DNA from 2 places in the Amycolatopsis sp. NPDC051903 genome. Region 1 is predicted to be linked to the other one. Evidence: predicted binding sites of a transcription regulator. Region 1 holds the regulator's gene; the other holds the start of a gene.
The links. Region 1 encodes HspR, which represses chaperone genes until heat shock. Its sites were predicted from a motif close to ANNTTGAGTNNNNNNNACTCAANNT; they were not measured.
Positions count from the first base shown of each region.

Region 2: a site for HspR is predicted at 7,367-7,391, ahead of lon (endopeptidase La). Genes of this name have one in related genera too.

Region 1 covers NZ_JBITBT010000003.1:514,539-529,670, reverse strand. The annotation lists gene dnaK (molecular chaperone DnaK) at 1-253, shown strand, start outside; gene grpE (nucleotide exchange factor GrpE) at 250-948, shown strand; gene dnaJ (molecular chaperone DnaJ) at 982-2,154, shown strand; gene ACIA77_RS10080 (heat shock protein transcriptional repressor HspR) at 2,160-2,594, shown strand; gene ACIA77_RS10075 (dienelactone hydrolase family protein) at 3,094-3,786, opposite strand; gene ACIA77_RS10070 (globin domain-containing protein) at 4,011-5,129, opposite strand; gene ACIA77_RS10065 (globin domain-containing protein) at 5,421-6,596, opposite strand; gene ACIA77_RS10060 (MarR family winged helix-turn-helix transcriptional regulator) at 6,970-7,455, shown strand; gene ACIA77_RS10055 (MFS transporter) at 7,493-9,577, shown strand; gene ACIA77_RS10050 (MFS transporter) at 9,833-11,017, shown strand; gene clpB (ATP-dependent chaperone ClpB) at 11,112-13,706, shown strand; partial or broken gene ACIA77_RS10040 (hypothetical protein) at 14,924-15,132, shown strand, end outside.
Region 2 covers NZ_JBITBT010000001.1:383,986-399,117, forward strand. The annotation lists gene ACIA77_RS01955 (glycosyltransferase family A protein) at 1-751, shown strand, start outside; gene ACIA77_RS01960 (hypothetical protein) at 1,020-1,505, shown strand; gene ACIA77_RS01965 (hypothetical protein) at 1,778-1,999, opposite strand; gene ACIA77_RS01970 (hypothetical protein) at 2,178-2,888, opposite strand; gene ACIA77_RS01975 (TIGR03667 family PPOX class F420-dependent oxidoreductase) at 2,965-3,393, opposite strand; gene ACIA77_RS01980 (hypothetical protein) at 3,767-4,417, shown strand; gene ACIA77_RS01985 (MSMEG_0570 family nitrogen starvation response protein) at 4,618-4,896, shown strand; gene lon (endopeptidase La) at 4,950-7,352, opposite strand; gene ACIA77_RS01995 (SAM-dependent methyltransferase) at 7,486-8,322, opposite strand; gene ACIA77_RS02000 (SAM-dependent methyltransferase) at 8,319-9,173, opposite strand; gene ACIA77_RS02005 (GNAT family N-acetyltransferase) at 9,904-10,842, opposite strand; gene ACIA77_RS02010 (putative bifunctional diguanylate cyclase/phosphodiesterase) at 11,095-13,728, shown strand; tRNA gene ACIA77_RS02015 (tRNA-Thr) at 13,808-13,880, shown strand; tRNA gene ACIA77_RS02020 (tRNA-Met) at 14,029-14,101, shown strand; gene rpmG (50S ribosomal protein L33) at 14,151-14,315, shown strand; gene ACIA77_RS02030 (MaoC family dehydratase N-terminal domain-containing protein) at 14,468-14,917, shown strand; gene ACIA77_RS02035 (MaoC family dehydratase) at 14,914-15,132, shown strand, end outside.

The sequences.
Region 1 (15,132 bases):
GGGCAAGGTGAAGACCGCGATCGAGGAGGCCAACGAGGCGCTCAAGGGCACCGACTCGGCCAAGATCCGCGAGTCCATCGAGAAGCTGAACACGGCTTCGCAGGAGCTGGGCAGCGCGCTGTACGCGAACCAGGGCGGCGCCGCCGCCGGTGACGGTGCTCCGGGTGCCGACGCCGGGTCCGCGGGTGCGGGCCAGGACAAGGCCGATGACGTCGTCGACGCCGAGATCGTGGAAGAGGACGAGAAGAAGTGACCCCACGACACCAGGAAGCCGAGGGCCGGGGCCCCGAGGAACCGGTGGTCGTGCGTGACCGGCGGCGGCTCGACCCGCAGACCGGTGAGGTCCGTCCCCCTGCCCCGGAAAGTGAAGTTCCCGCCGACGAGGCGCCCGCGCACCACGCGGGCCCCTCGCTCGGCGACTCGGTGGACGACTCGGTTTCGGTCGCGTCGGACGTCGAGAAGCAGCTGGCCGAGCGCACGGCCGACCTGCAGCGGTTGCAGGCGGAGTACGCCAACTACCGCAAGCGCGTGGACCGCGACCGCGAGGCCGTGGTCCTGAGCGCGAAGGCGTCGGTGGTCGGCGACCTGCTGCCCCTGCTCGACGACCTCGAGCGGGCGGAGCAGCACGGTGATCTCACCGGTGCGTTCAAATCGGTCGGCGACAAGCTGGTGAGCGGCTTGCAGCGAGCCGGGCTCGAGTCGTTCGGCGTCGAGGGCGAGGCCTTCGACCCGAGTGTGCACGAGGCTGTGCAGCACAACACCTCGCCGGACGTGACGGGCCCGACGGTCACCGTGGTCATGCGCCGCGGTTACCGCTTCGGGGACCGGGTCCTGCGGGCGGCGCTGGTCGGGGTCACCGACCACGAGCCGGCCGCGGTACCGGTCGACCCGCCCGTCGGCGGCGAGCTGCCGCTGGACGGGTCGATCGATGAGCCGAACCAGCAGTAACAACCGTTTCGGAGCGAAAGGAGGAGGCACCCGATGAGTGCTCGGGAGTGGATGGGCAAGGACTTCTACAAAGAGCTGGGTGTCTCCTCCGACGCCACCGCGGATGAGATCAAGAAGGCGTACCGCAAGCTCGCCAAGGAAAACCACCCGGACGCCAACGCCGGCAACGTCACGGCCGAGAACAAGTTCAAGGCCGTGTCCGAGGCCTACGGGGTGCTGTCCGACCCGGGCAAGCGCAAGGAGTACGACGAGGCCCAGCGCCTGTTCGGCGCCGGTGCGGGCGGCTTCGGGGGCTTCCCCGGCGGCGCCGGCGCGGGCGGCTTCGACATGAACGACATCTTCGGCCAGGCCGGTGCCCAGCAGGGCGGTTTCGGCGGGCTCGGCGACATCCTGGGCGGCATCTTCGGCCGTTCGGCCCGCGGCGGCGCCGCGACGGCCAACCGGCCGCAGCGCGGCGCCGACGTCGAGACCGACGTGCGGATCGACTTCGTCGAGGCGGTCAAAGGCGCGACCCTGCCGCTGCGGCTGTCGAGCCCCGCGACGTGCCAGACCTGCGGCGGCAACGGTGCGAAGCCGGGCACGTCGCCCCGCACGTGTCCGACGTGTGGGGGTTCGGGTCTGGTGAGCCGTAGCCAGGGTGCGTTCGCGTTCTCCGAGCCGTGCCGCGACTGCCGCGGCCGCGGCCAGATCATCGACGACCCGTGCCCGGAGTGTGGTGGCGAGGGCATCAGCACCCGCACCCGCACGCTGACGGTGCGCATCCCGCCGGGCGTCGACGACGACCAGCGGATCCGCCTCGCCGGCCAGGGCGAACCGGGCCGGGGTGGCGCGCAGGCCGGCGATCTGTACGTCCGCGTGCACGTGGCGCCGCACAAGCTGTTCGGCCGCAAGGACCTCGACCTGACCCTGACGGTGCCGGTGGACTTCACCGAGCTGGCGCTCGGCACCACCGTCACGGTGCCGACGCTCGAGGGGAAGGTGTCACTCAAGGTGCCGGCGGGTACCGCGAGTGGCCGAGTGTTGCGCGTGCGCGGAAAGGGCATTCAGAAGCGGGACGGTTCGCAGGGTGACCTGTTGGTGACCCTGCAGGCCGCGGTGCCCGCGAAACTGGACGACAAGGCGCGAACGGCCCTCGAGGCCTACGCCGAGGCGATGAAGGGCAACGACCCGCGGCCCGACATCACCGAGTTGCTCGAAGGCAGGTGAGGGTGATGTTCGGCGGAACCCCGGGACTCCCGCACGGCGCGGACGAGGACACCCCCGTGTTCGTGATCTCCGTGGCGGCCCAGCTGTCCGGTCTGCACGCCCAAACCCTGCGCTCCTACGACCGCCAGGGCCTGGTCTCCCCGGGCCGCACCTCCGGCGGCGGCCGCCGCTATTCGATGCGCGACATCGCGCTGCTGCGGGAAGTCCAGCGCCTCTCGCAGGAAGCCGGTGTCAACCTGGCGGGCGTCAAGCGCATCATCGAACTGGAAAACCAGGTCGACGCACTGCGCTCCCGGGTGCACGAACTCACCGAAGAGCTCGCGGCCGCCTACGCCGCCGCCGAGCAGGCCGCCGCCGCGGTCCACGCCTCGTACCGCAAGGACCTCGTCCCGACGCGGCAGCAGACGTCCTTGGTGGTGTGGAAGCCGAAGCGCCGCTGAGGTTTGGGCTTTCGGGCTTGAGCAGACAGCCCCTTCGCTGCCGGTTTTCCGGTGGTGGAGGGGCTGTTTCGCGTTCGGGACCTTGCTTCGCCAGGGCCTCCGGGCGCGTGCCGGCCCGCTGCTTCCGCGCGACTGGACCGGTGGCGCCACTCCCCGCACGACTGGACCTTTCGTGCTGTCTGCGAGTGGACCGCTCATGCTCGCGGGTGCGCCCGGCCGGACCTTTCGTGCTGTCCGCGAGTGGACCGTTGGTGCCGGCGGCGAGGCGTGACTGGACCTTTCGCGCTGGGGGTGTGGCGTGAGTGGGCCGTTCGTGCCGCCGAAGGTGGCTGAGGGCCTTTCGTGTTGCCTGCGAGTGGACCGCTCATGCCGCGGGTGCGCACAGCTGGACCTTTCGCGCCCATGGCGCGAGTGGACTGTTCGTGCGCGTGCGCGACTGGACCATTCGTGCCGCCGCGAGAAGCGCGAGCGGTCCCGTCGCAGCCGGCGCGGGTGGCGGCTACTTGAGGTGCTCGCCGAAGAAGGACATCACGCGTTGCCACGCGTCCAGATCGGAGTCTTCGTGGTAGCCGACGCCCAGGACGCGCAGGACGGTGTTGACCGGGGCCGGGCCTATCTTGTTGGCGAAGCTGTGGCCGGCGTGGGGGTATTCCTTGACGTCGTGCGGGATGTTGCGCTCGGTGAGGGCCGCGTCGAGTTTGGCGGCGGCGCCGCGCAGGGACGGGTCGCGGCGGCCGAAGCTGGCGACGATCGGGCAGGCGTCGTCGAGGGCGGAGAGGTCGCGGGGCAGCTGGCCGTAGTACGGGGCGGACGCGTCGAACGAGCGGGCGGCCGCGACGAGGGCGAAGCCGCCGCCGAGGCAGTAGCCGGCGACGCCGATCTTGCCGGTGCAGTCGGCGCGGGCGGCCAGGAGGGCGCGCGAGGCTTCGATGTCGTCGAAGGCGCGGCCGCGGCGGGCGAACACGTCCTTGAAGACCTGGCGCACGCAGCGGAAGAAGCCGCCGCGCGAGTACAGGTCCGGGCTGAGCGCGAGGTAGCCCGAGTCGGCGAAGCGATCCGTGATGCGCCGCGCGTCCGCGGACAGGCCGATTGCGTCGTGGATGATCACGACGGCCGGGAACGGGCCCGAGCCGGAGGGAACTGCCAGGTAGCCGGTGATGTCGCCGTCCGGGGTGGGGATCGTGACCTCCATGCCCCGGAACTCTAGCCCGGCACCGGCCCGGACCCCAGCCGGGAAACCACCGCGTGCCCGAACAGCGGCCACGAAGCCGCCGTGCGGTGCCGGTCCCAACCTCCGCCGCGCGACAGCGGCGGTGGGCGCCCGCGATCTCGCCGAGAGTCGGCCGCGGTTCCTAGCCGAGGGGCTCGCCGAGGGTGGCAGCAGCCAGGGCGCAGACCTCAACGCAAGCGACAGCCTCAGTCGAGCGTGAACGGGTCGTACTTGATCCGCTCCAGTTCCACCCCCGCGGCCAGCAGCCTGGAGACCGTCCCGCGGATCATGTTCGGCGAGCCCGACACGAGGACGTCGTGGTCGGCCCACTTGCCGCGTTGGGTCACGGCGGTGGCGAGGGTGCCGCGGTCGCCGCCGGAGATCGCGCCTTCCTCGGTCACCGGGGTGACCGTCAGCCACCTCGAGGTGACCGCCAGGCGGCGCAGTTCGTCCAGCGCGTACAGGTCACTGGGCTTGCGGCCGCCGAAGAACAGGTGCACGGGCGGGTTCCGCTTCCACCGCGCCAGCTCGTCGAGGATCGCCAGCAGCGGCGCGACGCCCGTCCCGCCGGCGATCATCAGCAGCGGGCGCCGGTCGGTGGTCGGCACCACCGACAGGGCGCCCAGCGAAGGGCCCAGCCGCCAGACGTCGCCCGGGTGCGTGTGGTTCACGATCGCCCGCGACACCCAGCCGCCGGCGACGGCGCGGACGTGGAAGGTCAGCAGGCCGTCGTCGCGCGGGGAGGTGGTCATCGACAGGTACCGCCACAGCCGCGGCCGTTGCGGCACCTCGACGCTCACGTACGCGCCCGGCCGGTACGGCAGCAGCCCCTCGGTCCGCACGCGCACCAGGGCGACGTCCGTCGACACCTTCCGGTGCTCCACGACCGTGCCGCTCCACCACGCCGGACCCGTTTCCTCGGCGGCCGCCTTGCGCATCGTCTCCGAGATCGCGCGGTACGCCGACGTCCACGCCGTTTCCACTTCGGGCGTCCACTCGCTGCCGAGAAATCGTTTCATCGCGCTGATCAACGCCGTTCCGACAGCGTCGTAGTGGCGCTCGAGCACATCGAACTTCCGGTGGTCACGGCCCAGTTGTGAGAGGAACGTGCTGAGTTCGTCGGGCCGATCCACCATCTGCACGACGTACACGAGCGCACGCAACAATCTGCTGCGCTGTGTGGCCATCGTCACGGGGAACAGATCACGCGTGTCCGGCGCGATCACGAACAGTGCACCGTAGAAGTACTGGGCGAGCTCTTCCGATTTCGCCTCAACCCGGGCGAAACTCTCGCGGATCACCCGCGCGGTCTCGGAACCGGACATGGTTCTGCGCAGGGCGGGGTTCGGGGCGAATTCGATCTTCACTGATTCTGAACTCATCGGGAACGGTTTACTCCAGTCTGGCCAAACGTATTCGTCTTCACGCGGCGATGCGTACGCGTGCCGCCCCCGAGGAATCACGACTGTAGGCGCACCTGGAGAAAAACGGGTGTAGTTAACGGTGTTCCCGCTCGAACGGAGCAATTTCAACCACGATTAGTCAACGTGTTCTGGCGCACAGTAAAAGTGATCTTTCGCCGGTGGGGAAAGATTTTTTGTGAGCCGCTGACCTGGTCAGTCGATGGTGAACGGGTCGTACTGGATCTGGCTCAGCGCGCTGCCGGCCACCAGCATGCGCGACACCGTCGCGCGGATCATCGACGGCGAACCCGACACGAGGATGTCGTGTTCCGGCCAAGCGCCGTACCGCGTAACCGCTTCCGCCAGCGTCCCCGTTTCACAACCGGGCAGGTGGTCACCGCGCTCGACGACGGGCGTAATGGTGAGCCACGGGTTCGTCGACGACAACCCGCGCAGCTCTTCGAGGTCGTAGAGGTCGTCGCGGGTCGGGCCGCCGTAGAACAGGCGCGTTTTCGGGTTCTCGCCCCACATCGCCAGGTGGTCGAGGATCGCGCGCAGCGGCGCGACACCGGTTCCGCCCGCCACCATCACGACGCCGCGGGACCGGTCGCGGTCCACCGCCATGCGCCCGAGCGGCGGGCCGAGCCGCCAGACGTCACCGGGTTGCGTGTGGCTCACGATGGCGCGCGACACCCAGCCGCCGTCCACCGCGCGCACGTGGAACTCGATCCCGCCGTCCTCCCGCGGCGCGTTGGCCGGCGAGAGGTAGCGCCACAACCGCGGGCGCTGCGGCACCTCCACGCTCATGTACTGCCCCGGCAGGTACGGCACGGGCTGCTCGGGCAGCAACCGCACGAGGGCCAGGTCCCACGTCAGCCGCCGGTGCTCGACGACCGTGGCCGGCCACGACGCCGGGTTCACGTCCGCGGCCGCGGCCTCCTGCATCGCGCGCGCGACGATCGTGAACGCCTCCGCCCACGCCCGCTCCACGGCGACGGTCCACTCGGGCCCCAGGTGGTTCTTCAGCGAAGCCAGCAGCGCCGTGCCCACGGCCTCGTAGTGCTTCGGGATCACGCCGAACTTGCGGTGGTCGCGCCCGAGCTGGCGCAGGAACGGCACGAGGTCGTCGGGCCGGTCCACCATCTGCACGATGTGCACGAGCGCGCGCACGAGCCGGCCGCGCTGCACCTCCATGTTGATGGGGAAGAAGTCCCGCGTGGCCGGGGCCAGGGTGAACAGCATCCCGTAGAAGAACTGCGAGATCTCCGGGATGAAGGGCTCGGACCGCGCCCAGGTGTCACGGATCAGCCGCACCATCGCGGCCACGGCGGCGGGCGTCTCACGCGGCTCCGCCGAGCGGGGGATCGGGCTGATCGAATCGGCAGTCATCGGGGTGTCGTTCGCAGGTCGGGGGCGGTTCGGGGGAAGGGGGAGAGCGCTCACGGGCGGGTGGCGGCCGCGTCGGGTGGCTCCGGAGCACGCCGGTCGCACAGGCCCTCGTCGCGGGAATTCACCACTGCCCCACCTCGTTCCCCTCGATGTTCCTCAGGACGTTGTCGCCGCGTCCCCCGATCGCGGTTCGTCCGCAGAGTAGCCGCCCCGCGGCCCTTTGCCCGCATCGTTGCTCCGGTCGGGTTACCACTCGGTTCGTCGCGTGGGGCAGGTCACCGGATAGATAGTTGCCCTACGCAACCATCCGGAGATAAACTTGTATTGCACAACCAATTGGACGACGAGCAGCGTCCGGCCCGGGAGGAAACCCATGAGCTCTGCCGACGACGTCAGGGTCGAACTGATGCGGGAGCTCAGGTCTGCTTCGCAGCTGCAGCACCTGTGGATCATGCAGGCCTGGGAGGCCGAACCCGGCCTGCACCCGGCCGCCGGGATGCTGCTCTCGGACCTCGCGAAGCACGGTGAAGCCCGCCCCTCCGAGCTGGCCAAGCGCAAGCTCGTGGACCTCTCGGTGGTCAGCCGCCAGATCTCGCAGCTGCAGGCCGCCGGCCTGGTCGACCGCCGCCCCGCTCCGGAGGACGGGCGCGCGTCGCTGATCAGCATCTCCGAGAAGGGCCGAGCCGAGGTCGAGAAGTGGCGGGACCGCTACATCGCCTTCTTCGAGAAGGCCCTCGGCGGTTGGGACGAAGCGCGGATCGCCGACCTGACGACCCGGCTCGCGGAACTGAACAACGGTCTGCGCACCGTGCTCGGGCCCCCCGAGTGCGCCGCGGACAAAGCGGAAGTCGGGAAGTGACCAAACGCAAGTGAGTACCGAAGTCGCCGGTGAGCAGATGAGCCACCGGCAGATCATGAAGGCCTTCTCGGGCCTGCTGCTCGCCCTGCTGGTGGCGATGCTGTCGTCGACGATCGTGTCCAACGCGCTGCCGACCATCCTCGCCGACCTGCACGGTTCGCAGAGCGAGTACACGTGGGTGGTCACCGCGACGCTGCTGACGTCGACCGCGACCACCCCGATCTGGGGCAAGCTCTCCGACCTGTTCAGCAAGAAGCTGCTCTACCAGCTGGCCATCGTGATCTTCACGATCGGCTCGGCGCTGGGCGGCATCTCCCAGTCGATGCCCGAGCTGATCGCGTTCCGCGCGCTGCAGGGCGTCGGGCTCGGTGGCCTGCAGGCGCTGATCCAGGTCGTGATCGCCGCGATGATCGCCCCGCGCGACCGCGGCCGCTACTCGGGTTACACGGGCGCGGTGTTCGCTGTCGCGACCGTTTCCGGGCCGTTGATCGGCGGTCTGATCGTCGACTCGCCGCTCGGCTGGCGCTGGTGCTTCTGGGTCTGCGTGCCGATCGCCGTGATCGCGTTCATCGTGCTCGGCCGCACGCTCAAGCTGCCGGTGCTCAAGCGCAAGGTGCGCATCGACTGGCTGGGCGCGACCCTGCTCGTCGGTGGCGTGGCGCTGCTGCTGATCTGGGTTTCGCTGGCCGGCGCGAGCTTCGCGTGGGCTTCGTGGACGAGCGTCGCGTACGTGGCGGGCGCGGTCGTCGCGCTGGCGCTGGCGGTGCTCGTGGAATCGCGGGCGGCCGAGCCGGTGGTGCCGCTGCGGCTGTTCCGCAACCGCACCTTCACGCTGGCGGTGCTGGGCTCGCTGGCCGTCGGCACCGCGATGTTCGGCGGGTCGGTTTTCCTCGGGCAGTACTACCAGATCTCGCGCGGCTTCTCGCCGACGCACGCGGGCCTGATGACGCTGCCGCTGGTGCTGGGTCTCGCCCTGGCGTCGACGAGCGCCGGGCAGGTCATCTCGCGCACGGGCCGCACGAAGCCGTTCATGGTCGCCGGTGGCACGTCGCTGCTGGCGGGGCTGTTCCTGCTCAGCACGGTGGACCACGCGACGAACCTGACGCTGATGGGCTGCTACCTCGCGCTCGTCGGCATCGGGCTCGGGTTCCTGATGCAGAACCTGGTGCTGGTCGTGCAGAACACCGTGGCGATGCGCGACATGGGTTCGTCGTCGTCGGTGGTCACGTTCTTCCGCTCGCTCGGCGGCGCCGCGGGCGTCTCGGCGCTCGGCGCGGTGCTCTCGGCCCACGTGGCCACGAACATCACGTCGTCGCTGGCCCGCCTCGGGATCCCGGCCGGCGACGCGGTGCACGGCGGTGGCGGGACGTTCGACATCGACGGCCTGCCCGCCGCGCTGCAGCCGATCGTGCGCGCCGCGTTCGGCGACGCGACCGGCACCGTGTTCCTGTTCGCCGGCTTCATCGCCGTGGTGACGCTGCTGGCGGTGGTGTTCATGAAGGAGGTTCCCTTGCGCCGGACTCTCGACGCCGACACCACGCCCGCCGTCGCGCAGGTACTCGCGGCCGAGGTCACGACCGCCCTGCGCGGCCGCGTCCTCGACGCCGACGGCCGGCCCGTGGCGGGGGTGACGCTCACGCTGACCGACGCGTCGGGCCGCCAGGTCGACGTCGGCCGCAGCGCCCGCACCGGCGAGTTCGCGCTGTCGGCGGGCTCGGCGGGTGAGCACGTGCTGCTGGCGACGTCGGGCGCGCTGCCGCCCGCGGTGTCGACCGTGCGCCTCACCGGCTCGCCCGTCTGGCACGACCTGCTCCTCGGCGGGACCGGCGGGGTCCAGGGCCGCGTCCGCACCTCCGGCCGCCACGCCGCGGTCGCCGGCGCCGCCCTGACCCTCACCGACCCGGCCGGCACGGTCCTCGCGTCCCACCTCACCGGCGGCGACGGCGGGTACGAACTGGCGGGCGTCCCGGCCGGCTCGTACACGCTGACAGTCACCGCGTACGGCCACGCGCCGCACGCCGAGGTCCTCGTGGTCAGCACCGGTTCCCCGGCCCACCTCGACGTGGTGCTGGAGGAAGAGCCGGAGTTCGCCCGGCACTCGGGCACGCTGAACCTGAGCTGAGTTCTCCCGCGGATCGCTGAGCCCCGGCCGCCTCGGCCGGGGCTCAGCCGTGTGGTCAGGCTGCTGCCACGGTTCGAAGGATTCCCCTGCCGCGCAAGCCGGCTCCACTTCCCCGGGGCCCCTCCCGCTCAACCGGTCGGACGCGGCCACCACACGGCCGGGGAACGGCGCTCTACCGCCAGTGGCATTCGGGCGCCCCGGAAGTCTCCGTCCGGCCCTGACCTCGGACGGGGCCGCGGCGGTAGCGTTCGTCGCGTGGCGCGGAGCCGGGTCGTTCTGCTGTGTGCACTGGGGATCGACAACTTCGGCTCCGGGCTGTTCCTGCCGCTCGCGCTGGTGTACGTCACGCGCGTCGTCGGCATCCCGCTCGCGCTCGCGGGCACGGCGGTCACCGTCGGAACGCTCGCGGGGCTCGTCGTGCCGCCGCTGGCCGGGCGGCTGGTGGACCGCACGGGGCCGCGTGCGGTCGTCGCCGGGGCGCAGCTGCTGCAGGCCGCCGGGACCGTCGCGTACCTGGTGGCCGACGGGGTCGCCGAGGTGGTCATCGCCGCGATCTTGCTCGCGGCGGGCCAGCAGCTGTTCCACAGCTCGCTCTACGCGCTGATCGCGGAGGTCGCGGGCGACGTGCCGAAGGACCGGCCGTTCGCGGAGGTCGGCATGGTGCGCGCGGGCGGCTTCGGGCTCGGTGGGCTGACGTCGTCGGGGTTCCTCACGTGGTTCGGCGACAGCGGGTACAGCGTCGCGCTGGCGGTGGACGTCGTGACGTTCGTGGTCGCCGCGGCGCTGATCACGAGCGTCGTGAAACCCGTGCACCGCGTGGCGCCCCGCGTGCGGACCAGTGGTGTGCTGCGCGACCGCCCCTACCTGGCGCTCATCCTGCTCAGCGGAATGTTCGGGCTGTCACTGGACTTCTTCCTGATCGGCACGCCGGTGTTCGTCCTCGACCTGCTCCACGGGCCGACGTGGCTGCCCGGCGCGATCCTGTTCCTGCTCACGGTCGTCACGAGCGTCGGCGGCACGGCGGCGCTGCGGCTCACGCGCCGGCTCAACCGGGTCGACGCGATGCGCGGCGGCTCGGCGCTGTTCGCCGCGTGGTGCGTCGTCAGCCTGGGCGTGCTGCTGGTGCCGCCCAGCTGGCAGGCGGGTTACCTGCTGGCCGCGACGCTCGTGTACGCGGCGGGCGATCTGGTCTTCGGGCCGCGCTCCGGCGCGCTGGCCGAGGCCGCGGCGCCGCCGGAGGCGAAGGGCCGGTACCTGGCCGCGTTCCAGTACGCGTTCACGTTCGCGCAGGTGGTGGCGCCGGTGGTGGTGTCGCTGTTCTCCGTGTCGTCGTGGTTACCCTGGGTGCTGGTCGGGGGTTGCGCTTGCCTCGCCGTGGTCGGCCTGGGCAGGCTGGGACCGAGGTTGCCGAGGGACGCCGTCAGACCCGTTCAGAGTTGAGCGGAACAGACTCAAGTTTTCTGACGTTGTACCTGTCGATGGTCCTTGGTCAGGGCTGTCACCTGGACTTTTCACAGAGCGCATGAGGTGAGGGATGGACGCTTTCAACCCGACCACGAAGACCCAGCAGGCGATCTCGTCGGCGGCGCAGGCGGCCACGATGGCCGGCAACCCGCACGTTTCGGCCGCCCACCTGCTGGGCGCCCTGCTGGCGCAGGGTGAGGGGCTCACCGCCCCACTGCTGACCGCGGTCGGGGCCGACCCGGCGGTGGTGCACAAGGAGCTCGACCCGATCATCCAGTCTCTGCCGTCCGCGACGGGCGCCACCGTGTCGAGCCCGCAGTTCGACACGAACGCCGTGAAGTCGCTGACGCAGGCGCAGAAGCTCGCCACCGAACTCGGTGACGAGTACGTGTCGACCGAGCACCTGCTCGTCGGCCTCGCCACCGAGGGTGGCCAGGTGGCCGACCTGCTGAAGCGCCACGGCGCGACGCCCGACGCGCTGCGCGAGGCGTTCGCGAAGGTGCGCGGCTCCGCTCGCATCACGAGCCCCGACCCGGAGAGCACGTTCAAGGCGCTGGAGAAGTACGGCGTCGACCTGACCGAGCGCGCCCGCGCGGGTGAGCTCGATCCGGTGATCGGCCGCGACACGGAGATCCGCCGCGTCGTGCAGGTGCTTTCCCGGCGGACCAAGAACAACCCGGTGCTGATCGGTGAGCCGGGCGTCGGCAAGACGGCGATCGTGGAGGGCCTGGCCCAGCGCATCGTCGCCGGAGACGTGCCCGAGTCGTTGCGCGGCAAGCGAGTGGTGGCCCTGGACCTCGGTTCCATGGTGGCCGGCGCGAAGTACCGCGGTGAGTTCGAGGAGCGGCTGAAGGCCGTCCTCAAGGAGATCACCGACTCGGCCGGTGAGGTCATCACGTTCATCGACGAGCTGCACACCATCGTGGGCGCCGGCGCGACCGGCGAGGGCGCGATGGACGCCGGCAACATGATCAAGCCGATGCTCGCGCGCGGTGAGCTGCGGATGGTCGGCGCGACCACGCTCGACGAGTACCGCCAGCACATCGAGAAGGACGCGGCTCTGGAGCGGCGCTTCCAGCAGGTGCTGGTGGGCGAGCCGTCGCCGGAGGACACGATCGCGATCCTGCGCGGGCTGAAGGAGCGCTACGAGGTGCACCACGGTGTCCGCATCACGGACGCCGCGCTGGTGGCCGCCGCGACGCTGTCCGACCGCTACATCACCGCCCGGTTCCTGCCGGACAAGGCGATCGACCTGGTCGACGAGGCCGCGTCCAAGCTGCGCATGGAGATCGACTCGCGGCCCGTGGAGATCGACGAGGTCGAGCGCGCGGTGCGGCGCATGGAGATCGAGGAGATGGCACTGTCCAAGGAGGACGATGCCGCTTCGCTCGAGCGCCTGTCCGCGTTGCGCGCCGAGCTGGCCGAGAAGCGTGAGGAGCTCACGGCGCTGACCGCCCGCTGGCAGAACGAGAAGGGTTCGATCGAGCGCGTCCGCGAGCTCAAGGAGCAGCTGGAGCAGCTGCGCGGCGAGTCGGAGCGCGCCGAGCGCGACGGTGACCTGGGCAAGGCCGCCGAGCTCCGTTACGGCCGGATTCCCGCGCTGGAGAAGGAGTTCGAGGCCGCGACGGCCGCGAACGAGGCCAGCCAGCAGAACGTGATGCTGAAGGAAGAGGTGGGCGCGGACGACGTCGCCGACGTGGTCAGCGCGTGGACCGGCATTCCCGCCGGCCGGCTGCTCGAGGGCGAGACGGGCAAGCTGCTCCGCATGGAGGAGGAGCTCAACCGCCGCGTGATCGGGCAGGACCAGGCCGTGCAGGTGGTGTCCGACGCGGTGCGGCGGGCGCGGGCCGGCGTGGCCGACCCCGATCGGCCGACGGGTTCGTTCCTGTTCCTCGGCCCCACGGGTGTCGGCAAGACGGAGCTGGCGAAGGCGCTGGCGGAGTTCCTGTTCGACGACGAGCGCGCGATGCAGCGCATCGACATGAGCGAGTACTCCGAGAAGCACTCGGTGGCGCGCTTGGTCGGCGCCCCTCCGGGCTACGTCGGCTACGACCAGGGCGGCCAGCTCACCGAGGCCGTGCGGCGTCGGCCTTACACGGTCGTGCTGCTCGACGAGGTCGAAAAGGCGCACCCGGACGTGTTCGACGTGCTCCTGCAGGTCCTCGACGACGGCCGCCTGACCGACGGCCAGGGCCGGACGGTGGACTTCCGCAACACCATCCTGATCCTGACCTCGAACCTCGGTTCGCAGGCGATCGCCGACCCGTCGCTCGACGAGAACCAGCGCCGCGACGCGGTGCTCGAGTCGGTGCAGCGGCAGTTCAAGCCGGAGTTCCTGAACCGGCTCGACGACATCGTCGTGTTCCACGCCCTCGGCACCGAGCAGCTGACGTCCATTGTGGACATCCAGATCGCCCGGCTCACCGCGCGGCTCGCCCAGCGCCGCCTCCACCTGGACGTCACCGACGGCGCCCGCGAGTGGCTCGCCCTGAACGGCTTCGACCCGATCTACGGCGCCCGCCCCCTGCGCCGGCTCGTCCAGTCCGCGATCGGCGACCGGCTCGCGAAGCAGCTCCTCTCCGGCGCCATCCGCGACGGCGACACCGTGCGGGTCGACATCCCGGCCCTGGAAGCCGGGGACACCCTGACGGTCGAACGAGCCTGACGGCTGTTGGTGCTGTTGGCTGTGCTGTGATCGCGAACGGCCCTTCCACTTCGGTGGGAGGGCCGTTTCGCGTGCCCGGGCCGGTTTCGTCCTCACCGCCCGCCGTGGGCCGCGCGAACGGTCCCTTCGCGCCGTGTCGCCTACGCGAGTGGCCCATTCGTGCCGCGGCGAAGTAGCGAGTTGTCCTTTCGCACGGCGCCGGCCGCGCGAGTGGACCGCTATGCACGGAAAGCCCGCGCGGAGTGGACCGCCGGTCCCGGACGTTGCCGCGTGACCGGACTGTTGGTGCCGGAACTTGCGGTGCGAGTGGACCGCTGGTGCCGCCCCGGCCGCGCGAGTGGACCGCCGGTGCCGGACGTTGCCGAGCGACGGGACCGTTGGCGCCGGACCGGCCGCGCGAGTGGACCGCCGGTCTCGGATGTTGCCGCGCGCCCGGATCGTTGGTGCCGGAATTTGCGGTGCGAGTGGACCGCCGGTGCCGGACCGCCCGCGCGAGCGGACCGCCGGTCCCGGACGTGGCCGAGGGACCGGACCGTTGGCGCCGGAACTTGCGGCGCGATGGGACCGTTCGCACCGCGCAGCTCCTGCGAGCGGTCCCATCGCGGCTCCTACTTGCGCGAATGGTCCGTTGGCGCCGGATCTTCCTGAGCGAGTGGTCCGTTGAGGCACGGAAAGCCCGCGAGTGGACTGCTGATGCCACAACTGCGGCGCGAGTGGACCGCTGGCGCCAACGCTCGCTACACGAGTGGACTGTTGGTGCCGCCGATGCATCGCGAATGGGCGGGGCGCCGGCCGTCGCGCGGGGTACGAGGGGACGGGTCGTGCTGTGGCGGGGTGCGGCCGGTCCGGTGGCGCAGGTGCGTGATCGGGCCGTTGGTGCCCTGTCGCGAATGGTCCGTCCGTGGCGGCTGTCGTTGTGAGTGGACCGTCGCCGCCCCGGGTGCAGCGCGAGTGGACCGTTCGGGCCGAGTCTCGAAGCCGTGGAAGGCGCGAGGGCCGGCGAAGCCCGAGCGGGCGAATGAAGTGACCGGTGGTGCCACGCTCGTCGCGGGTCGGTGCGGAGGAGCCGGTGGGAGCCGCAACCGGTGCCGGGGGTGAAAAAATCCGGCGGATATGCCGATTTGTCGACCTGGGGTGGGTGGGTCGCCTCGAAAGGGGCGCGCCGACACGGTGCGGGCGCCCGGGTGTGGAGGCCCGGCAGCGATACCCTGACCGCCGTGGGTATCTCGGCGTGGATCTGGTTCGTCGTCGCCGCCGTGGCGCTGGTGGCGGGGCTCGGGCTGCTCGCGGCGGACCGGGCGAAGGAAGGCTCGCGCAACCGCGAGCGCATGCGCTGGGCCCAGCTGCGCGGCTGGCAGTTCGTGGAGGAGGACGAGCGCCTCCCCCGGCAGTGGTCGGGCGGCGCGATCGGCTACTTCGGCGCCGA
Region 2 (15,132 bases), on a different contig from region 1:
CCCAGAAGGGTGGGAATTTGAATGGCTGATTCAGGAGGACGGCGAATCGCCCGGACTCTCAAGCAAGGTGGCCGCCCTGCCGAACGTTCGATATGCGCCAAACCGGGCGCACACCGGCATTGCAGCAACTCGTAATCTCGCGCTGACCAGGGCTACCGGCGACGTCGTGCAGGTGCTAGACCATGATGACGTCCTCTTGCCCGACGCATGGCTGCGGATGCTCCCGCACTTCGAGCGGCCAGATGTGCACTGGGCGGTCGGCCAGGCCGATGACCTGCTGTCTAACGGCGAGCGGCGAGGCTACGAATCGGCTATCGCATTCGGCGAGGTGCCCGCTGGCTTGGTCAATACCTGGGCGATCGACCACGAGGGGAACTGGCCGATCCACTGCGCCGGGCTGTACCTGAGGACCGAGCTGGTCCGTGCTTTCGGCGGCTGGGGCGGTGCCCCGGTTGACGATGACATCATCATGTTTGCCGCACTATCCGAAGTGGTCAATGGCTACAACGAAAGCGCCGTGACCTGGCTATACCGCGTACATGACCGGCAGACCTCGAAGAGCGCAACATGGAGGGAACGCAGCAGCGACGGCCGCCGAATTGCACTACAGCGAATCGAGGCCATTCGAGCCGTCGGATTGAAACCCACAGGCGACCTGTCCAACCTTTCACCAAGCAAGACTGTGCATGTTGGCCCGGCAGCAAAGGAAACCATCGGCGGAGCTTGGTGGAAAAATAGCGGTCATTCCTAAAACCGGCGCGGACGGAGCAGCGTCACCACGATTGCCGTTCCGAGCGCGACTAGGACACTAGGGCCAAAACCCCAACCGACGCTCATACCCACGACAAACGCAGCCAGCGCACACAGCAGTGGGAGTATCCAGCGGCGGCGTGGTCGAACTTGCTCGACAACGACGTATTCGGTTGGTCGACGGAACATTTCGTGTTTCCCCTCTTGCACGAGTACAAGCCCAAGTTGCACATTAGACGAGTTCGCACAGGTTGGGGAGGGATTCGAGGATGGCGGGGCGACCAGAGGGCACCTCCGGCGGCTACAACGACCGGGGGCCGGATGACTACGACCGGGACGCATGGCAGGAGTTCACGCCGTGGCGGCCCGGCGATCCGACCACCAGGGGCGAAGCGCCAGCAAGTTACGCGGTCGGATTCGAGAGCACGGCGCTCTATCGACCGTCGGAGGACGAGAATGCCGGCCGGACGCACACGGTCGACCGGGAACCGCCAGGCCAGCCGCCCACCGGTCGGCCTCGGTCACGATGGTGGACAGAAGACCAGCCAGTGCGACTCGATCGCGGCGACCGCGTGACCAGCCGGTCCGCGGTCGGCGGCGCGGTGTTCTCCCACGTTCCGGCCGGTACCGAAGGGCGCGTAACGGGCACGCGATCCGGACTCTTCGGCGGCGACTTCGCCACCGTCGAGTTCGCGAACGGCTACGTGGAGGAGGTACCCACCTCGGAACTCAACCGCGAAACAGGCTGGTTCTGAGCCGCCCACGCGCCCTATTTCATCCCAAGCTAGGCCGAAAAACTGCTCCGGTGCAGGTCAGAGGGAGTGCGGCCTCTCGTCTGTAAATCAGACGGCTCAGCCTTCGGGGGTTCGAATCCCTCACCTGCCACACCAGCCAAATCACCCCCGTGACCAGCGTCAACAGGTCATGGGGGTGATCTTGTGTTGTGTGGCTGTGTGCGGGCGTGTGCGGCCGTTTCCGGCTGTCCGCCCCACATACGCGCCCGCACCACGCCCGCGGGATTCGGGGCTCACAGGCCGCCCAGCGCCCTCGCCACGCGGTCCCGCGCTGTCTGCTCGCCTCCGTCGAGGCACTTCGCGTAGACGCGCAGCAGCACCGAAAGGCTGTGCCCTGCCCACTTCGCCACGCGCGTCGGCTCCACGCCGCCGTTGAGCCATGTGGACACTGCGGCGTGGCGGAGGTCATACGGGCGCTTGCCGAGCGGGCTGGCGGCCACCTCAGCGGTGAACACCTCAGTCCGCGCGCGCCCACACGACCGTAGACGGTGCTGCCGACTCGACCGCCGTCCCTGGCGCCGCGGAACAGCCGGCCGTCTCGCGCCGTGCCGAACCGAAACAGGTGGTCATGCAGGATGGCTGTCAGCTCAGGAGTGCACGGCACTTTCCTCCCTTCTTCTTCGTTGCGGTGCTTCAGCGGCCCTCTTCGACGCCTGCCCGCTGTCGGTCCACGACTCTTCGATCCGAGCGGGGATCGACTTCGTGCAGCACGAACTTGCGCTTCGTCGCCTTCACCGCGTGAAGCGGGTTCGAGGTCAACAGCTTCCTTTCCGCCACGGCATACGTGATCGCATTCCCGAGCTTGGTGCGCCTGATTCGGACGGTGTTGGTCGCCGCGCGCCCGCCGTCGAGCTTGAGCTCCAGAGCACGCAGCACAGCGCGAAGCACTTCCGGATCGGCGAGGTCCCCGACGTTCCTGCTCGCTTGCCGCGCGAAGCTGATGGCGTGCTGCACTTCTGCTGTCAGGTCGCGTTCCCGCACGTTCCTGTTGAAGGCGATCTTCAGCGCCTTCCGCAGCACCGCCCGCTCACCGGAGTAGCTCCCGTGCAGCAACGGCACGGTGATCGTCATCAGCGATTCGGCCAGCGACTCGCGGTACTTCGGTGACGAGTCGTCCCACTTGATATCGGCGAACTCGAACCACGGCTTCGTCTCGACCGGGTCGCGGCGCATCGATGCCGGCATGCCGGCATCGACGTCGAACGCCTCACCTTCTTGCGACGAGGCGACCAACTTGGAACGATGGCTGTCGGCCAGGGCCCAGGTGGTGCAGGTCGGTCCAAAGCGGACGCCGTCGACTCCGATCTTCGTGTCGGTGCTGGTCTCGGCGTGGCGGCGAACCACAGGGCGACCGTCGCCGGAATCGACATGTCCCCGCACCGAAAAGCCCCCGCGATCCACTCGCGGGGGCTTTCGCGTATCAGGCGGCGCGCAGCTTCGTCGGGGTCACCACCAGGGCGACGGAGAACAGCGCCGCGAACTCCTCCGGTGTGCCGAACAGCGCGCCGATGCGTTCGGAGTACTTCGCGACGTACGCGGGGTTGCGGTCGGCCGGTGGTTCGTCGGCCGCGAGGCGGGCGGTGCCCTCGATGCGGACGACGTTGCGGCCGATGTCCGTGACGTCCAGACCCAGGCTGACGCGCGGGTTCGCCGCGATGTTGCGCAGCTTCTGCCCGGCCGGCCGGCTGTACAGCAGCAACGTGCCGTCCTCGCGCGCGAGGAACCACACCGGCACGCTGACCGGCTGGCCGTCCGGGCGGACGGTGGTGAGCCAGGCCATCAGGTTCTGCTCCAACCGGGCCTCGACGCGGGTGCGGTCGGCCTCCGGCAGGCGTGACGTGAGTTCCACGGTGATCCCTTTCCCAGTGTCGTCGTGAGGGTAGGGCGAGGGTCCGACAATTTTAGGTGATCAAACTCTCGACCTGCGGATTCGCTCCCACTCGGATGGCAGGCGCACCCCTGGGCGAGGTCATCGGGTTCCACCCGTTCCGCAGCAGCTTCCCCGCGCCGCCGGGCTGCCACCGGGCCCAGGCCGGCGCCCTCGATGAGCTGCTCCTCGACCCCGCCCGCCGCCTGCGCTCCTCGCCCGCCTGCCGGACACCCTCGGCTGCCACCGGCAGGTCGTGGTCGACATCGACATCCACTACGCCCTCACCATGCTGGGCTGCATCGAGGCGGCCGCCCCGTAAGCTGGCGGTCTCGTCGCCTGGGGGAGGGTTCGCGTGAGTTTCGATCTCGTCGTGTGGTCCGCTGCCGACACGCAGCCGAAGGCCCGGTACGACGGGCTCGGCGACACCGAACCCGAGGGCATCAGGGACCCGCAGGTCGCCGCGTTCTACCGCGGCCTCACGGCCCACCACCCGGAACTGGTCGACGCCGACGACCCCGAGCGGTCGCCGTGGAACGCCGGCCTCAGCCAGTACGCCGACGCCGTCGTGCTGCCCATCGCGAGGTCGCACGCGGAGGCCGTGCAGCGCTTCGTGCTCGCCCTGGCCGGGCGCCACGGCCTCGAGACCTACGACCCGCAGTCCGGCGCCGTCCACCACCCCGGGGTTCTCACCCTCACGTCCTGCGACGGCTCCCGCGCCGAAAACCCGGACGCCGCAGCCATTCGCCGCGCACTGCAGCGCCTGTCCCGCACCAACTGGTACGCCGTCCTCGAACGCGGCGACTCCTACGTCCAGGTCGGTCAGGGCAAGTCCGCGGGCGCCCCGGCCCGCCACTACGCCCTCGAACACCGCGACGGCTCCCCGGACCGCCACTACCGCACCGACGTCCGCTCCCTCGACGACGTCATCACGGCCTTCACCGGTTTCGCCACCGGCGACCCGTCGTGGCCTCAGAGCTTCGAGTGGCGCGAGCTCGACTTGTGACGGCCTGAGTCCCCAAAGCTGCCCCGCGATGGCGGACGCTGCCGGCCTCGGGCGGCACCGCTTCACCGAACGCCGGCTGTCCGCCGCGACCCGGGCCCGGCACCTCTGAGTGGCACTGCTCACATCCCCGGCTCGCGCAACGTCCGGGAAACGCGCGTGGTGTCCACTCAGGCGCACAGCGCGAGCAGCGAGGAGGCACCATGCCCGAAGTCGTGTTCCGAGTGCGGTGGCCGGATGCCTCGGTGCAGCGGTGCTACTCACCGTCCACTGTGGTCGAGGAGCACGTCGTCGCGGGGGAGGGGTACGCGGTCGCAGAGTTCGTCGCGCGCAGCCGGGTGGCGTTGACGGTCGCGTCGGAGCGGGTGCGGGAGCGGTTCGGGTTTCCGTGTTCGCGCGCCGCGGCGCAGCTGGCCGACATCGAGCGGCGCGCGGCCTACTTCGCCGCAGGGGAGGTCGTGGTGGAGGCTTTCGAGAACTGAAAGGCCCCCGTCTCCCAAGGGAAACGGGGGCCTTTCGACTATCCACAACCGACTCAAGCGGCGGCGGGAACCTCCGAAGAAGCAGGCGTCAAAGCCAGCTCCAGAACCTCACGGACGTTCGCCACGGCGTGCACATCCAGCTGCGACAACACCTCCGCCGGCACGTCGTCCAGGTCCGGCTCGTTGCGCTGCGGGATGATCACGGTCTTCATCCCGGCCCGGTGCGCCGCCAGCAGCTTCTGCTTCACGCCACCGATCGGCAGCACGCGGCCGGTCAGGGACACCTCGCCGGTCATCGCGACGTCCGCCCGCACCACGCGGCCCGAGAGCAGCGAGGCGAGAGCCGTCGTCATGGTGACGCCGGCCGAAGGGCCGTCCTTCGGCACCGCGCCCGCGGGGACGTGGACGTGGATGCCGCGGTCCTTCAGATCGCTGACGGGCAGCTCGAGCTCCGCGCCGTGCGAACGCAGGTAGGACAGCGCGATCTGCACGGACTCCTTCATCACGTCACCGAGCTGGCCGGTGAGCTGCAGGCCCGTCGAGCCGCTCTCGGGGTCGTTCAGCGACGCCTCGATGTACAGGACGTCACCGCCCGCGCCCGTCACGGCCAGACCCGTTGCCACGCCGGGGATCGACGTGCGCTGGGTCGAGGTCGGCAGCGACGACTCCGGCACGTGCCGCGGGCGGCCCAGGTACTTCTCCAGGTCGTCGGCACCCAGGGAAACGGGCAGCGAAACCTCGTCCAGCGCCACCTTCGTCGCGATCTTCCGCAGCAGCTTGGCGATCGTGCGGTTCGCGTCGCGCACGCCCGCCTCGCGGGTGTACTCGGCGGCGATCCGGCTGAACGCCTCGTCGGCGATCACCACGTCGCCGGACGCGAGGCCGGCGCGCTCCAGCTCGCGCGGGAGCAGGTGGTCACGGGCGATCGTCACCTTCTCGTGCTCGGTGTACCCGTCGAGCGTGACGAGCTCCATGCGGTCGAGCAGCGGGCCGGGGATGGTCTCCAGCGCGTTGGCCGTCGCGAGGAACACGACGTCGGACAGGTCCAGCTCCACCTCGAGGTAGTGGTCGCGGAACGTGTGGTTCTGCTCCGGGTCCAGCACCTCCAGCAGGGCGGCCGTCGGGTCGCCGCGGTAGTCGGCGCCGACCTTGTCGATCTCGTCGAGCAGCACGACCGGGTTCATCGAACCGGCCTCCTTGATGGCCCGTACGACGCGGCCCGGCAGCGCGCCGACGTACGTGCGCCGGTGCCCGCGGATCTCCGCCTCGTCCCGGACGCCACCGAGGGCGACGCGGACGAACTTGCGGCCCATCGCCTTCGCGACCGACTCGCCGAGCGACGTCTTGCCGACCCCGGGAGGACCGGCGAGCGCCAGCACCGCACCCGAACGACGGCCGCCGATCGGGCCGAGACCCGACTCCGCGCGACGCTTGCGCACGGCCAGGTACTCGATGATCCGCTCCTTGACGTCGTCGAGGCCCGCGTGGTCCGCGTCGAGCACGGCGCGCGCGGCGGCGATGTCGTAGACGTCTTCGGTCCGCTCGTTCCACGGCAGCTCCAGCACCGTGTCGAGCCAGGTCCGGATCCAGCCGCCCTCGGGCGACTGCTCGGAGGTGCGCTCCAGCTTGTCGACCTCGGCCAGCGCGGCCTTCTTCACGTTGTCGGGCAGTTCGGCGGCTTCGACGCGGGCGCGGTAGTCGTCGTCGGAGTCACTACCGTCGAGCTCACCGAGCTCCTTGCGGATCGCCTCGAGCTGGCGGCGCAGCAGGAATTCCTTCTGCTGCTTGTCCATGCCCTCCTGGACGTCCTTGCGGATGGTGTCGGTCACCTCGAGCTCGGCGAGGTACTCCTTGCTCCACTCCATGGCCTTCTCGAGCCGCGCGCTCACGTCGAGCGTGGTCAGCAGCTCGATCTTCTGCTCGGTCTTGAGGTACGGCGCGTTGCCGGACAGGTCGGCCACCGCTGAGGGGTCCTCGACCTGCTGGACGGCGTCGATCATCTGCCAGCCACCGCGCTGCTGGAGCAGCGAGATGACCACGGCTTTGTACTCCGTCGCGAGCTGCGCGGAGCGGTCGTCGGTGAATTCGGTTGCCTCGTCGGCGTGGACCCAGCGCGCGGCGCCGGGACCGTCCGCGATGCGGCCCACCACGGCGCGGCCGGTGCCGCGCAGGAGCACGGCGGCCTTGCCGCCGGGAACCCGGCCGATGCGCTCGACGGTCGCTACCGTGCCGAGTTCGGCGTACTCGCCGTGGACCCGGGGGACGATCAGCACTTCGGCCTTGGTGGCCGCGCCGGAGCGGATGCCGGGGAACGACGCCGTCGCGGGCGTCTTGGCCTGGGCGGACTCCACCGCGCCCCGGATCTCGACATCGGTGAAGTCGAGCGGGACCACCATGCCCGGCAGCACGACGTCGTCATCGAGCGGGAGCACGGGCAGGAGGCGGGGATCAGACATGTGCACTCCTCGGATAGTTGAGTCTGCTGTGCTCAACTATCTCCGGGGCGGGTTTGTTTCCCGGGGAGTGTTCGCTGGCAGCGGACGTGCCGCCGACCTGGGAAACGGGCTCCGCGCTGAGGCGCGCGCCACGTCAGGGCCGCTCGGCCACCGCGCACCACGCGAACGGCCGCGTCTCGGCCTCCAGCACCGACACCGGCTGCTCCGGCCGCCAGTCCGGCAGCGCCGACATCCCCGGTTCCAGCAGGGGCCAGCCGCCGAACCACGGCAGGATCTCCGCGTCCGAGCGCAGGTACGCGGGGTTGCTCGTGTCCTTGTACGCCTCGATGAACGCCTTCACCTCGGCCGCGCGTTCCGGCGGCGCGTCGTCGCGGCACGTGCCGTGCGTCACGGCGAGCCACGAACCCGGAGCGAGTTTCGAGCGGTAGGTCGCCATGAGCCCGTCGGGGTCGTCGTCCGGCCCGATGAAGTGCAGCACGGTGATCATCAGCAGGCACACGGGTTCGGACCAGTCGACGAGCCGCTGCGTCGTCTCGTCGGCGAAGAGCGCCTTCGGGTCCCGGATGTCGCGCTGCACCAGGCCCGCCCACTCGTCGGCGCCTTCGCGTTCGAGGATCAGGCGCGAATGCGCGGCCGCCACCGGCTCGTAGTCCACGTACACGACGGTCGCGCGTTCGTCCTCCGGCAGCCGCTCGCGCACGATCTCGTGCACGTTGCCCGCCGTCGGCACGCCCGAGCCGAGGTCCACGAACTGCCGAATTCCCGCGTCGAGCGCCGCGTGCACCACGCGGTTCATGAACGCGCGGTTCTGTCGCGAGATCGGCCGGATCAGCGGCCACACCTTCTCCACGCGCCGGCCGAATTCGCGGTCGACGGCCCAGTTCTGATCGCCGCCCAAGTACCAGTCGTAGACGCGCGCCGCGGACGGCTTCTCGACGTCCACGCCCGCGGGCGCTTCCGGCGCGCTCACTCGGACGGCTTCTGAGCGACGCCGCACCACGCGAACGGCCGGGCCTCGGCCTCAACGGCGTTGAGCTCGCGCTGGGGCCGCCAGTCGGGCAGGTGCACGATGCCGGGTTCGAGCAGCGGCCAGCCACCGAAGAACGGCACGATCTCGTCGCGGTCGCGCATCCAGACGGGGTTGCTCGTCTTGCGGTACTGCTCCACGAACCAGCGCAGGCCCTCGAGCGCGGGGCCGCTGCCGTCGCCCTCGCTCATCTGCGAGATCGCGAGCCAGCTGCCGGGCGCGAGCGAGTCGCGGTACGCCTTGACCAGACCTTCCGGATCGTCGTCCGGGCCGACGAAGTGCAGCACGGCCATCATCAGCAGGCACACGGGGCGGCTGAAGTCGATGTACTCGCGCGTGGTCGGCGCGCGCAGCACGGACCTCGGGTCCCGCAGGTCCGCCTGCAGGATGCCGGCCCAGTCGGTGGCCGCGCCCTCTTCGAGGATCAGCGTCGCGTGGGCCACGGCCACGGGCTCGTAGTCCACGTACAGGACGGTCGCGCGGTCTTCGTCATCGAGCTCGGCCTCGATGACCTCGTGGACGTTGCCCGCCGTCGGCACGCCCGAGCCGAGGTCCACGAACTGCCGGATTCCCGCGGCCAGCGCGCCGCGCACCGCGCGGTTCATGAACTCGCGGTTCTGCTTCGCGCCCGGCCGCACCAGGGGCCACTGCTGCTCGACGCGCCGGCCGAATTCGCGGTCGACGGCCCAGTTCTGGGTGCCGCCGAGGTACCAGTCGTAGATCCGCGCCGCCGAGGGTTTCTCGGTGTCGACGCCTTCGGGCGCCTTCGGCGCGGACGCCGGCTGATCGCTCACGTCGGGTCTCCCCTCGTCGTCGGTGGCCCAGCCTAGCGAGCACACCCGCCGGCGCGATCCGCGGAGACGGAGAACTCAGTGCCGGCCGCAAACGAACGCGGCTGGGACGCCTGGCGGGCGCCTTGGAGGAACACCGAGGCTGCGCTCGGGGTAGACGGGCGGGGCAGACTGGTGGGGCAGACGGGCGGGACACAGCCCGGCCCTCCTGAGGACAGCCCCCGCCCTCCCGAGGACAGCCCCCGCCCTCCCGAGGGGGGCGTCCCCATGTCCATTCTATCGGCCACCACCGACAAAACCGCCGAAATGCGCTGGTCATGGGCTGGTTATCCACAACTGGGCTGTGTTGTGGACTACTCCACCTCGCGGCGCACCCGCCGGCACACACGCCGACCGATCCCGGCGGAACTCAGCGTTTGGCCGGGCGGGAATCTCGGCGCAGCGCCGGCCGGAAACTCAGTGCCAGGCCGGGCGGAGAACTCGGGGCACCGCCGGCCGGGGAGTCTCAGCGCATCGCTGGGCAGAACTCAGCCCCCGGCCGGGCGGAAATCTCAGCGCATCGCCGGCCGAAGCTCAGCGCACCACCGGGCAGAGCTCAGCGCATCGCCGCCGGGAAACTCGGCGCCCAGCCAGGCGGGAAAATCAACCCCGGGCCAGCCGGACTCAACCCCGGGCCAGCCGGAAACTCAACCCCAGGCCAGCCGGAAACTCAGCGCCCCGCCGAGCGGAAACCTCACCGCACCGCAGGCCGTCGCTGCCAGCCGGTCCACAGTGGCCGGTAGCCCTGCGCGTACCAGAACGGCGTCGACCGCGGGTTGGGCACCGCGGTGTGCAGCAGCACGACGTCGGCGCCGGCCTCGTCGAAGACCTGGTGCGCGTGGGCGGCCAGGGCAGTGCCGACACCGGCCGAGCGGGCGGCCTCGGCGACGGCCAGCGACGACAGGTAGCCGATGCGCTCGGCGGCCACGCGGTGCTTGATCCACGTCGTTTCGTCGGGCATCTGCAGCACGACCATGCCGAGCGCCTTGCCGTACAGCTCCGCGATCCACACCTGGGACTCCGGGCGTTCGAGCTGGCGCTGCAGCTCCTTGCTCACGAGCTCCTCGATGCCCGGGCGCACGGTCACCTTGCCGAACTGCGAGTCGTAGCGCTGCAGTTCCAGCATGAGGCGCATGGCGGTGCCGAGGTCGTCCGGCGTCGCGTGGCGGATGCAGACGCCCGGGGTCGTCGCAGGGCCGGGTGCGGCCATGCGCTGGGCCGGGCGGACGGCGATCACGCCGACGGGCGCGAAGCCGTGGCGGAGCAGTTCGGTGGTGCCGGCGGTGTCGCGGCTCGGGCGCGAGAGCACCGCGGCGCACTCGAGATCCCCCGGCCGGGCGATGGTCGCCAGGTGTTCATCCCATCGAGTGAGCAACGCGCCCAGGCCGGCGGCGGGGTCGGGGCCGGCGAGCTGGACTTCCAGCCTGTGCTCGGCCAGCGCTCGCCAGATCGACTGGGGGCTGTCCGGGCCCAGCTCGGTGCTGGTGGCCAGTCCGGCGGCCGTCGTGTCCCCGACCTGCGCCGACAGGAGGACGGTGTCCCCGTGGACCTCGAAGGGGAGTGGCGCGGGAAGCAGCGCGTCCACCGTGGCGATCCGCGCCGCGTGCCCGGTGGCTGTCACGTCGTTGTGCATGTACTTCATTGTCGCCCCGCATTACCCAGCCGAACCCCTGGACACACCCCACAGCGCCGGATCAGGCACGAACGGGGAGTTTCACTCCTTGGTCCACGCAGGTCAGCGCCACAAGCCCATTGTTAACCCTGGGGTGATCTCCTACTGTCTCGAAAGGGACACGGGTACGCCCTCCGGGGTACGGTATGGCCCTTGTCCACACCTGACGTCACGGACGAGCGCGACCGGTGGGCAGCCGGGAAGGAAGGTCGGATGCCGGACAGCAACGGCAGGCCTGATGCCGCCCCAGGGGCGAAACAGGGCAAGGGGGGCGCCGCCGTTTCCGGGACCTTCACCGAGGCCCGCACGGACGAACGCAGGTTTCGGGTCTACACCTTCGCAGTCCTCGGTCTCGGCCTGATCACCGCCTTCGCGGTCGGTTCGTGGTTGCCCTTCCACGGTTCGGCGAAGCTCTGGTGGATCGGACCAGTGCTTGCGCTCGCGTTTCTGCTCGCCGAACAGCTGGGCATCAACGTCGACGTCCGCAGCGGCATTTCGTGGACGATCTCGTTCACAGAAATTCCGCTGGTAATCGGTTTCTTCGTCGCGCCCTTCGAGGTCGTGCTGGCCGCGCACCTGGTCGCGGGCATCGGCACGCTGCTGGCCCGCAAGGTGGCCGGGCGCGTCCTCTACAACGCGGGCGCGTTCCTGCTCGAGATCACCGGCGCGTTCGCCGTCGCGGGGCTGGTGAAGCAGGCCGTCGGCGGCGGCGAAACCATGCCGTGGGTCGCCGCGCTGGCGGGCACGCTCACCGCGCCGCTGGTCAGCACGCTGCTGGCGCTGGCCGCCGTGCGCGTGCTGCGCCGCCGCATGCGCGTGAGCACCGCGATCCGGCTCACCGGCCGCATCCTCGTGGTCGGGTTCGTGAACGCGTCGGTCGGCCTGTCGGGCTACCTCGTGATCGCGAACACCCCGCAGGCGTGGCCGTTGGTGCTGGCCGTGTTCCTCGGCCTGACCGCGCTGTACTGGGCCTACTCCGACCTGCTGCGCGAGCAACGGGACATGGAGGCGCTGTCGGACGTGAGCCTCATGGTGGCGCGCTCGGGCCAGCAGGCCGCCGCGCGCCCGGCGAGCCGCGCCGACGAGCTCGTGGGCGGCGTCGACGTGCGCGAGTGGGCCACCATCGCCGAGCGGATCAAGGACCAGCTGGCGGCCGGGCGCGTCGTGCTGCGGCTGCGCCTGGAGGCGAAGGACACCATGCGCGTCGTGGTGGCCGGCGACGAGCTGCCGCCCGTCGACCCCGGCGCCGACGACCCGTTGCAGCGCCTGCCCGGCGCGCACGTGCGCCACTTCCGCATCACCGAGGCCAATCCCGACGTCCGCGCGGCGCTGCTCAACCGCGGCGCGCAGGAAGCGCTCGTGGTGCCGCTGCGCAGCGCGAACCAGCTGCTGGGGGTCGTCGAGGCCCACGACCGGCTCTCGCGCTGGCGCGGGTTCGGCAAGTACGACGTGCAGCTGCTCGGCACCATGGCCAGCCACCTCGCGACGTCGCTGGACAACCGGCGCCTGCTCGCGACCCTGCGCCACGACGCGTACCACGACCCGCTCACCGGCCACCTCAACCGGCCGGGGTTCCAGCAGGTCGCCAAGGAACCGCTGCGCGACTTCGCCAACGCGGTGGTGCTGCGCATCGACCTCGACGTCTTCTCGACCGTCAGCGACGCACTGGGCTACTCCTGGGCCGACCGGATGGTGATCGCCGCCGGCCGCCGCATCCGCGACGCGCTGGGTCCCGACGTGCCGCTCGCCCGGCTGGAGGGCGCGTCCTTCGCCGCCCTGCTCGTGGGCTGCACGCCCGAGAACGCCCACGCCGCGGCCGAGCACCTGCGCACGCAGCTCTCGGCGCCCTACCCCGTCGACCGGCTCTCGGTCGAGGCCAACGCGATGATCGGCTACGCCACCACCTCGGCCGAAGACGGCGACGCGGTCGACGTCGACGGCCTGCTGCAGCGCGCCGACGTCGCCGTCCGCGCCACCCGCGGCGGCGAAGAGGTGCGCGGCTACGTGCCGAGCATGGGCCAGATCTTCCTGCGCCGGTTCCAGATGGTGACGCAGTTCCGCCAGTCGCTCGAGGACGGGCACGTCACCGTCCACTACCAGCCGAAGATCACGCTGCCCAACCGCCAGGTGCAGGGCGTCGAGGCGCTCGTGCGCTGGGTGCACCCGGAGTTCGGCCGCCTCGGCCCCGACGAGTTCGTGCCCGCCATCGAGGCGGCCGGCCTGATCGGCGTGCTGACGTCCTTCGTGCTGGAGGCCTCGCTCAAGCGCGTGCGCAAGTGGCTCGACGAGGGCCTGCGCATCTCCGCGGCCGTGAACCTGTCCGTGCGCAACCTGGCGGACGAGGACTTCCCGGCGAAGGTGCAGCGCGAGCTGGAGCGCTACGACGTGCCGCCCGAACTGCTGACGTTCGAGCTCACGGAGTCCGGCGTGATGTCCGACCCGCAGAAGGCCCTGCCGATCCTGCGGGAACTGCACTCGCTCGGCATCGTGCTCGCGGTCGACGACTTCGGCACGGGTTACTCGTCGCTCGCGTACCTGCGCCAGCTGCCGGTGGACCAGGTCAAGATCGACAAGAGCTTCGTGCTCGGCATGGGCACCGACCTCGGCGACCTCGCGGTGGTGCGCTCGATCGTCGAGCTGGGGCACTCGCTGGGCCTCACGGTCGTCGCGGAGGGCGTCGAGGAGGACGTCGCCCGCGACCAGCTCGAGGCGATGGGCTGTGACGTCGCCCAGGGGTACCTGATCTCGCGGCCCCTGCCCGAGGACCGCCTGGAGGCCTGGCTGCAGGCCCGTACGGCGCGCTCGCCGGGCCGGCACTCGGAGACGGTGCTGACCTTGCTGACCTGAGGTTTTGCAGCAATCCGACCCCGGTTGCACACACGGGTGAAGGCACTTGCTAATCTTTCCAAGTCCTCGCGAGAGGCAAGCCCCTTTAGCTCAGTCGGCAGAGCGTCTCCATGGTAAGGAGAAGGTCTACGGTTCGATTCCGTAAAGGGGCTCGCGAGTGGGCGAGCTATGCTTGCGGAAAGCGCAAGTCTAGCTCGCTTCGCGGCGTCCATCTGGGGGTCGAACCCCCAGACCCCCGCCAAGGGGCTTCGCCCCCTGGACCCCACGCGGGGTTGCGCTGGCAGGGTGGGCGTTGGTTATGGCGGTGTAGCTCAGTTGGCAGAGCAAGCGGCTCATAATCGCTGTGTCGCCGGTTCAAGTCCGGCCACCGCTACGCGGTAACGACGGGGCTGGCCCCCGGATCTGAGAGAGAAGGAAACGCTGTGGCTGCCACCGACGTGCGACCCAAGATCACGCTGGCGTGCGAAGAGTGCAAGCACCGCAACTACATCACCAAGAAGAACCGGCGCAACGACCCGGACCGCTTGGAGATGAAGAAGTTCTGCCCGAACTGCGGTACGCACCGGACTCACAAAGAGACCCGCTGACGTAGGCGGTTCTCCCAGCTTCGAGAAGCCGCTCCGGCACTGTGCCGGGGCGGCTTTTCGCTGTCCAGGGCCGGTTCGGGACGTCCGTGACCGGTGTCGCAAGCGGCCGACTGGCGGACGGCGGCGCGGCGCTGGTCGGCTAGCCTCTGCGGGTGCCTTTGGACCAGTCGTTCATCGGGCGGAGCTATCCGCCTGACAGCTTGTACGAAGTGAGCCGGGAGAAGATCCGGGAGTTCGCCGACGCGATCGGTGACCCCAACCCGATCTACCGCGACCCCGAGGCGGCCCGCGCGGCCGGCCACCCGGACGTCGTCGCGCCGCCGACGTTCCTCACGATCCTGAACCTGCCCAAGGTCAACCGGATCGTCGCCGACCCGGAACTCGGGCTCGACTACTCGCGCATGGTCCACGGCGACCAGGGCTTCAGCTACGAGCGCCCGGTGCACGCGGGCGACACGCTGGAGATCTCGGCGACCATCGAGAACATCATGGCGCGGGCCGGCAACGACTTCATCAACGTCAGCGCGGCGATCACCGACGCCGAGGGCAGGCTGGTCTGCACCACCCGGGCGCAGCTCGTGGTGCGAGGGGAGGACGCGTGAACGTCGGCGACGAACTGCCCCCGCTGGAGGTCCGCGTCACGCGCGAGCAGCTGGTCCGCTACGCGGGCGCCGCGCTGGACTTCAACCCGATCCACTGGAACGAGCGCTTCGCCAAGGAAGTCGGCCTGCCCGACGTGATCGCCCACGGCATGCTCACCATGGCGCTCGCCGGCCGCATCGTCAGCGACTGGCTCGGCGACCCCACCCGCCTGGTG